Regions from separate parts of the Streptomyces rectiviolaceus genome, predicted to be linked through region 1. Evidence: riboswitches for the same ligand, from Rfam matches in the RefSeq annotation. Region 1 holds a riboswitch; the other holds the start of a gene.
What was found. Region 1 has a riboswitch for glycine ahead of gcvT (glycine cleavage system aminomethyltransferase GcvT). Riboswitches for the same ligand answer to the same signal wherever they lie in the genome.

Region 1 (4,411 bases):
GACGCCGATGAACAGCGACGGGTCCTCGCCCTCGACGCTCGCCAGGCAGCGGCGGGCGCTCAGGACGACCCCGGTGGCCTCGAACTCGCGGGCGGCGGCGGAGAGGAAGTCCACCGGGTCCTGCTGCCAGTCCGGTTCGAAGAGGCGTACGCGTCCGCCGGTCGCGGGCCCGTCGAGCGGGGTGCGCCCGGCCCGGCAGAGCTCGGCGACGGCAGGGGGCGGCAGCGGTACGCCGACCGTGCCGTCCGGGTTGACCGCGATGCCCATCTGCGGGGGGAGGCCGCGCGCGAACTCCACGGCGGGCGCCACCGTGCAGCCCATCCGGCCGCCGGTGGCCTGCTGGAACTGCTGCTCGGAGCTGAAGACGGGGACGTACGCCTGTCCTTCGATCTCCAGCGTGGGCAGGTCGAGGGTGCCGCTGTCCGGTGCCCCGCCGTTCGGCAGCGGGACCCAGAGGTGGCTGCGGCCGAGCACCTCGACGATGCGGGCCCCCGCGGACGCCTGAGGTGCGCCGGGCGTGCCCAGGGATGCCGCGAGCACCTCTTCGAGTTCGTTGCCCGGCCATCCTCCATAGGGATGGGCGTGTGCCTGCGCCGGAATGTTCATCTGTCTGTCCAACCCCTGCTCTGTCCCGCTCCGCCTGCGGCACGACCCTAACGTGACGGGCGGCCCCCGACGCGGCGGGCGGCTCAGTCCCCGAAGCCGATCCCCCGCAGCACGCCGGCCGCCGTCCGGTCGAGCAGCACCGCCGAGCCGCAGCCGCGCGGCAGATCGCCCCGCTCGGCGGCGCCCACCAGACGGGCGACCGTCCTGCGGTGGCGCGCGAAGGCGTACCGCGACACGCCGCGGCCGCGCGAGAGCTGGCCCTCTATGGCGGTGTCCGGCGGCACGTCCAGCAGCAGCAGGTGCAGCGTCGTGCCGCGCCGCACGGCCTCGCGGGCCAGCCAGCGGCGCACCCACGCCTGGGTGCCGCAGTCGTGCACCACGACACTCTCGCCGGAGCGCAGGGCCCTGCGCAGGCCCGCGTAGTGCGCGAGGCGGACCAGGGGGCGGTACACCGCGTACGGCAGCAGGGTCGGCATGCGCCGGGCCCAGCGGTCGCGGGTGTCCTGCGAGTCGATGCGCGGGCCCGCGACGGCTCTGCGCATCAGCGTGGACTTGCCGCTGCCCGGCAGCCCGGAGACGACGATCAGGTCGCCTTCGCCGAACGTGAGCCGGTGCGGACTGTGGCCGGTCCGCTGCCGCAGGTCGCGGACGACGGCCGCCGGCAGGGGGCCGCAGCTCTCCCTGGTGGGGGCGGCGGCCTGTTTGGGCAGGGCCACCCCTGTGTTGGTCGCGTAGACGCTCGTCCTGCGCACCGTGATCGGCCTCCCCATAGCGGTCACGTACCTGCTTACCGCAGCTTCCCCGGCAAGTGTAAAGAGAAGGTAATGCGGCACAAGGGCATTACTCGACTGGCACTGCCCTGTGACGGAGCCCCGTGCAATGATGTGCGCGCAAACTCCATACAGGCCGTTTGAATCCGCGCGGGAGAGTTCCCGGTGAACCGTCGTACGACATGACGACGCACCGGGGCGCCGAAGGAGCAAGTCCCTCCCTTGAATCTCTCAGGCCCCGTACCGCGCGGGCGAGGCACATCTGAAAAGCGGGCCGCCCACGCGGCTCCACCCAAGGTGCAAGTCATGACCCCTTATACGGACGGGTCGTGGTGAACCTCTCAGGTTCCGATGACAGATGGGGAGGATCGACCTCGCCCGTCATGCCCTGGGAGTTCCACGTATGAGTACCGCCCCCCGTCTGACCGCCCTCGACGCCGTGCACCGTGCGCTCGGCGCGACGATGACCGACTTCGCGGGCTGGGACATGCCGCTCCGCTACGCCAGCGAGCGCGACGAGCACATCGCCGTCCGCACCAAGGCCGGTCTCTTCGACCTCTCCCACATGGGCGAGATCACGGTCACAGGCCCTGAAGCCGTGAACTTCCTGAACTTCTCGCTGGTCGGCAACATCGGCTCCGTCGGCGTCGGCCGCGCCCGCTACACGATGATCTGTGCCGAGGACGGCGGCATCCTGGACGACCTGATCGTCTACCGCCTCGGCGAGACCGAGTACATGATTGTCGCCAACGCCTCGAACGCGCAGGTAGTGCTCGACGCGCTCACCGCCCGCGCCGACAGCTTCGACGCCGAGGTCCGCGACGACCGCGACGCGTACGCCCTGCTCGCCGTCCAGGGCCCCGAGTCCCCCGGCATCCTGAAGTCACTCACGGACGCCGACCTGGACGGCCTGAAGTACTACGCGGGCCTGCCGGGCACCGTCGCGGGCGTCCCCGCGCTGATCGCCCGCACGGGCTACACCGGCGAGGACGGCTTCGAGCTCTTCGTCGCGCCCGGTGACGCCGAGAAGCTGTGGGGTGCGCTGATGGAGGCGGGCGAGCCCGTCGGTCTGGTCCCGGCCGGGCTCTCCTGCCGCGACACGCTGCGCCTTGAGGCGGGCATGCCGCTGTACGGGCACGAGCTGACCGCGGAGCTGACGCCCTTCGACGCCGGTCTCGGCCGGGTCGTGAAGTTCGAGAAGACCTCGCAGTCCGACACCTTCGTGGGGCGCGAGGCGCTCGCGGCCGCCGCCGAGCGCGCCGAGACCGCTCCCCCGCGCAAGCTGGTGGGCCTGATCGCTTCCGGCCGCCGCATTCCGCGGGCGGGCTTCTCCGTGGTCGCCGACGGCAAGATCATCGGCGAGGTCACCTCTGGTGCGCCCTCCCCGACGCTGGGCAAGCCGATCGCCATCGCGTACGTCGACGCGGCGCACGCGACCCCCGGGACCAAGGGTGTCGGCGTGGACATCCGGGGCACGCACGAGCCGTACGAGGTCGTGGCGCTGCCGTTCTACAAGCGCCAGAAGTGACACTTCCGCCCCAGTGGTAACCCGGAAGTGACCCCACGCACATCTTTCTCGTTCCGCAGCACCCACCCGCGTACAGGAGAATTCAGGTCATGAGCAACCCCCAGCAGCTGCGTTACAGCAAGGAGCACGAGTGGCTCTCGGCCACCGAGGACGGTGTGGCGACGGTCGGCATCACGGAGCACGCGGCCAACGCGCTCGGTGACGTCGTCTACGCGGACCTTCCCGAGGCCGGCGCCGCGGTGACCGCGGGCGAGACCTGCGGCGAGCTCGAGTCGACGAAGTCGGTCAGCGACCTGTACTCGCCGGTGAGCGGCGAGGTCGTCGAGTCGAACCAGGACGTCGTGGACGACCCGTCGAAGGTCAACTCCGCCCCGTTCGAGGGTGGTTGGCTCTTCAAGGTACGGATCACGGAGGAGCCGAAGGACCTGCTCTCCGCGGACGAGTACACCGAGTTCTCCGGCAGCTGAAGCCCCCCGAAGACCCTTAGGGACCACCTGATGTCGCTTCTCAACACCCCTCTCCACGAGCTGGACCCGGACGTCGCCGCCGCCGTCGACGCCGAGCTCCACCGTCAGCAGTCCACCCTGGAAATGATCGCCTCGGAGAACTTCGCTCCGGTCGCGGTCATGGAGGCCCAGGGCACGGTCCTCACCAACAAGTACGCCGAGGGCTACCCCGGCCGCCGCTACTACGGCGGCTGCGAGCACGTCGACGTCACCGAGCAGATCGCGATCGACCGGATCAAGGACCTGTTCGGCGCCGAGTACGCCAACGTCCAGCCGCACTCCGGCGCCTCCGCCAACCAGGCCGCCCTCTTCGCGATCGCCAAGCCCGGCGACACGATCCTCGGCCTTGACCTGGCGCACGGCGGCCACCTCACCCACGGCATGCGCCTGAACTTCTCCGGCAAGCAGTTCAACGTGGTCGCGTACCACGTCGACGAGGCCGGTCTTGTGGACATGGCCGAGGTCGAGCGCCTGGCCAAGGAGAACAGCCCGAAGGTGATCATCGCGGGCTGGTCCGCCTACCCGCGCCAGCTGGACTTCGCCGAGTTCCGCCGGATCGCCGACGAGGTCGGCGCCTACCTGTGGGTCGACATGGCGCACTTCGCCGGGCTCGTCGCCGCAGGGCTGCACCCGAACCCGGTGCCGTACGCGGACGTGGTGACCTCCACCACGCACAAGACGCTCGGCGGCCCGCGCGGCGGCGTCATCCTGGCCCGCAGCAAGGAGTTCGCGAAGAAGCTGAACTCCGCGGTCTTCCCCGGCTTCCAGGGCGGCCCCCTGGAGCACGTGATCGCGGCCAAGGCCGTCTCCTTCAAGGTCGCGGCCTCCGAGGAGTTCAAGGAGCGCCAGCAGCGCACCCTGGACGGCGCCCGCATCCTGGCCGAGCGCCTGGTGCAGGACGACGCGAAGGCCGTCGGCGTCGACGTCCTGTCCGGCGGCACGGACGTGCACCTGGTCCTCGTGGACCTGCGCAACTCCGAGCTCGACGGCCAGCAGGCCGA
Region 2 (4,411 bases), on a different contig from region 1:
GGCGGTGTGGCCGACGACCGGGCGTCGGCGCTTGCCGTGGGCGAGCGGTTGCGCGCGGACATCAAGGCGGTGACCGGCCTCCCGGGGTCGGTCGGGCTCGCCGCGTCCAAGATGCTGGCGAAGATCGCTTCGGAGGAGGCCAAGCCGGACGGCCTGCGCCTGATAGAGCCGGGGACCGAGCGGGACCTGCTCGCGCCGATGTCGGTGCGGATTCTGCCCGGTGTGGGTCCTGCCACCGGGGACCATCTGCGGCGGGGCGGGATCACGACGGTGGGGGAGATCGCCGGGGCGGGCGAGGACGAGCTCGTACGGCTGCTCGGGAAGTCGCACGGGAGCGCGCTGTACGCGATGGCCCTTGCGCGGGACGAGCGGCCCGTGGTGGCGGAGCGGGAGTCCAAGTCGGTCAGCGTCGAGGACACGTACGACGTGGACATCCACGACCGGGTACGGGTCAGGGGCGAGGTCGCGCGGCTCGCCGAGCGGTGTGTGGAGCGGTTGCGGGCGGCGGGGCACTCGGGGCGGACCATCGTCCTGAAGGTGCGGCGGTTCGACTTCTCGACCCTGACGCGCTCCGAGACGCTGCGTGGGCCGACGGACGACCCCGGGGTGGTGCGGGAGGCCGCCGCGCGGTTGCTGGAGTCCGTGGACACCACCGGAGGCGTGCGGCTCCTCGGGGTGGGCGTCACGGGGCTCGCCGACTACACGCAGGAGGACCTCTTCGCGCAGGCCCAGGCCCAGGCGCAGGCCGAAGCCGTGGAGGCCCTGGAGGCGCGGCGAGAGGCCGAGGAGGAGCGGGCCGAGGAGGAGCGGGCCGGGAAGGAGCGGGCCGGGGAGGCCGCGGAGGAACCCGTGGGCGAGACGGTGACGGAGCCGGTCGTTCCGGCCGAGCGGCGGTGGGCCGCCGGGCACGATGTGCGGCATGCCGAGTACGGGCACGGGTGGGTGCAGGGCAGTGGCCTCGGGCGCGTCACGGTTCGCTTCGAGACGCCGGAGTCGTCGGCGCCGGGGCGGGTGCGGACGTTCCGTACGGATGATCCGGCGCTCGAGCCCGCGGAGCCCTTGCCGTTGGTGGCATCTCCTGAGGAGCTGGAGCCGCGGTGAGGTCGGTGGCTGCCGCTGTGGTCACCAGGGCGTCCTGCGAGCGTCAGGTGCCGTCCTGGCCTGCGATGTTGCCGAAGTCCTGGTCCGGCGGCGGTGGCTCCGGGGGCGTGATGTCCAGGCCGTAGTGGTGGTAGAGCTGCAGTTCCTGTTCGGGGGAGAGATGGCGGCCCACGCCGAAATCGGGGGCGTCCTTGATCAGGGAGCGCTCGAAGGGGATGCGCAGGGTGCCGTCTTTCGTGAGCTCGCTGGGCTCCAGGGGGACGAACGCGTCCCGGCTGAACAGGCCGGTGCGTATGGCCGCCCACTCAGGGGCGCCGGTGGCGTCGTCGAGATAGACCTCGTCGATCGTGCCGATCTTGGCCCCGCTCCGGTCGAACGCCTTCCGGCCGATCAGGTTGCGCGGATCGATATCGGTCTGCACGGGCCCTCCAACTGGTCGAGGCTTGTCGAAGTGGGGCGTAACTCATCCTTGTTCGTTCGTAATCACTACGAAAGAGCACTTCGGGGCAGGCGGCCACTCGAGGGATCGGCCGCAGTCCTCGCTGGTAGGCTGGCGCATGGCTGCTGACCCCGTGCGGGAGAGCTCTCCGGTGGAGACACCGGAGGCGCCGAAGGAGCAACTCCTCCCCGGAATCTCTCAGGCCCCTGTACCGCACGGACGAGGTCACTCTGGAAAGTAGGGCGGGCGTCGGGCGGGCACGTTCGGAACCCTTCCTCACCGACGGTGAAAGCCGGTGCGTCGCCCTGTCACGGGGCGTGGACCGGTGAAACTCTCAGGTTGAGATGACAGAGGGGGAGGCCGTCCGGGTACCCGCGCCGTGGTGCCCCTCGCAGGTCGCGTCAGACCAGCGTCAGACCAGGAGGCCTCCGCTATGACCGCCACCCCTCGCATCCCGCTCTCCCAGCTCGAGCAGGGCATTCCCTTCGAGCAGCGCCACATCGGTCCCGATGTGGAAGCACGGGCCAAGATGCTCGCGCACGTCGGATACGGCTCGCTCGACGAGCTGACCGCCGCCGCCGTGCCGGATGTGATCAAGAACGCCGAGGCGCTGAACCTGCCGGGAGCGCGTACCGAGGCCGAGGTCCTGGCCGAGCTGCGCTCCCTCGCTGACCGTAACCAAGTTCTTGATTCCATGATCGGGCTCGGTTACTACGGGACCTTCACTCCGCCGGTGATCCTGCGGAACGTCATGGAGAACCCGGCGTGGTACACCGCTTACACGCCGTATCAGCCCGAGATCTCCCAGGGTCGGCTCGAGGCGCTGCTCAACTTCCAGACCGTCGTCGCCGAGCTGACCGGGCTGCCCACCTCCGGTGCCTCGCTGCTCGACGAGGGGACCGCCGCCGCCGAGGCCATGGCCCTGTCGCGGCGCATGGGCAAGGTCAAGGACGGTGCCTTCCTCGTCGACTCCGACGCCCTGCCGCAGACGATCGCCGTCATCCAGACCCGCGCCGAGCCGGCCGGTGTCGAGGTCGTCGTCGCCGATCTGAGCGAGGGCATCCCGGCCGAGGTCGCCGAGCGCGGTGTCGTCGGCGTACTGATCCAATACCCCGGCGCCTCCGGTGCCGTACGCGACATCAAGCCCCTCATCGAGCAGGCGCACGAGATCGGTGCCATCGTCTCCGTCGCCGCGGACCTGCTGGCCCTGACGCTGCTCACCTCGCCCGGTGAGCTGGGCGCCGACATCGCCGTGGGCACCACTCAGCGCTTCGGCGTCCCGATGGGCTTCGGCGGCCCGCACGCCGGTTACATGGCGGTGCGCGAGAAGTTCGCGCGCAGCCTGCCGGGGCGGCTCGTCGGTGTCTCCGTGGACGCGGACGGCAACAAGGCCTACCGGCTCGCGCTGCAGACCCGTGAGCAGCACATCCGCCGCGAGAAGGCCACCAGCAACATCTGTACCGCTCAGGTGCTGCTCGCCGTGATGGCCGGAATGTACGCGGTCTACCACGGACCCGAGGGCCTCAAGACCATCGCGCGGCGCACCCACCGCTACGCGACCGTGCTCGCCGCGGGGCTCACCGCCGGCGGGGTCGAGGTCGTGCACGGCGCGTACTTCGACACCCTGACCGTGCGGGTGCCCGGCAAGGCCGATGAGCTCGTCTCCGCGGCCCGCGAGGGTGGCGTCAACATCCACCAGATCGACGCCGACCACGTCTCCCTGGCCTGCGACGAGACCACCACGCGCAGGCAACTGACCGCGATCTGGACCGCGTTCGGGGTCAAGGCCGACATCGAGGCGCTGGACGCGGAGACCGAGGACACGCTCCCCGGCGGCCTGCTGCGCTCCGACGACTACCTCACGCACCCCGTCTTCCACCAGTACCGCTCCGAGACCGCCATGCTGCGATACCTGCGCAAGCTGGCCGACCGTGACTACGCGCTCGACCGCGGGATGATCCCGCTGGGCTCCTGCACCATGAAGCTCAACGCGACCACGGAGATGGAGCCGGTCACCTGGCCCGAGTTCGGGCAGCTGCACCCCTTCGCGCCCGCCCAGCAGGCCCAGGGATATCTGACGCTCATCCGTGAGCTGGAGGAGCGGCTCGCCGAGGTCACCGGATACGACAAGGTCTCGCTGCAGCCCAACGCGGGTTCGCAGGGCGAGCTTGCCGGACTGCTCGCCGTGCGCGGCTACCACCGCGCCAACGGCGACGAGCAGCGCACCGTCTGCCTCATCCCGTCCTCGGCGCACGGCACCAACGCCGCGAGCGCCGTGATGGCCGGAATGAAGGTCGTCGTCGTGAAGACCAGCGACGACGGCGAGATCGACATCGAGGACCTGCGCGCCAAGATCGAGAAGCACCGCGAAGAGCTGTCCGTGCTCATGATCACCTACCCGTCCACGCACGGGGTGTTCGAGGAGCACGTCGCGGACATCTGCGCACAGGTGCACGAGGCGGGCGGCCAGGTCTACGTCGACGGGGCGAACCTCAACGCCCTGGTGGGTCTCGCCCAGCCGGGCAAGTTCGGCGGCGACGTCTCGCACCTGAACCTGCACAAGACCTTCTGCATCCCGCACGGCGGCGGTGGCCCCGGCGTCGGCCCGGTCGGTGTGCGCGAGCACCTCGCGCCGTACCTGCCCAACCACCCGCTGCAGCCCGCCGCGGGCCCCGAGACGGGCGTCGGTCCGATCTCCGCGGCGCCGTGGGGATCGGCCGGAATCCTGCCTATCTCCTGGGCGTACGTACGCCTCATGGGCGGTGAGGGCCTCAAGCGCGCCACGCAGGTCGCCGTGCTCTCCGCGAACTACATCGCCAAGCGCCTCGAGCCGCACTACCCGGTGCTCTACACCGGCCCCGGCGGGCTCGT

Region 2: another riboswitch for glycine. It lies ahead of gcvP (aminomethyl-transferring glycine dehydrogenase); the one in region 1 lies ahead of gcvT (glycine cleavage system aminomethyltransferase GcvT).

Annotation. Positions count from the first base shown of each region.
Region 1 is NZ_BAAAUG010000078.1:59,919-64,329, forward strand. Features, by position in the region: gene ABD378_RS22735 (enhanced serine sensitivity protein SseB) at 1-606, opposite strand, end outside; gene ABD378_RS22740 (AAA family ATPase) at 690-1,376, opposite strand; glycine riboswitch at 1,518-1,632, shown strand; glycine riboswitch at 1,633-1,744, shown strand; gene gcvT (glycine cleavage system aminomethyltransferase GcvT) at 1,780-2,904, shown strand; gene gcvH (glycine cleavage system protein GcvH) at 2,994-3,371, shown strand; gene glyA (serine hydroxymethyltransferase) at 3,402-4,411, shown strand, end outside.
Region 2 is NZ_BAAAUG010000192.1:26,452-30,862, reverse strand. Features, by position in the region: gene ABD378_RS39625 (DNA polymerase IV) at 1-1,101, shown strand, start outside; gene ABD378_RS39620 (PRC-barrel domain-containing protein) at 1,145-1,522, opposite strand; glycine riboswitch at 1,667-1,764, shown strand; gene gcvP (aminomethyl-transferring glycine dehydrogenase) at 1,974-4,411, shown strand, end outside.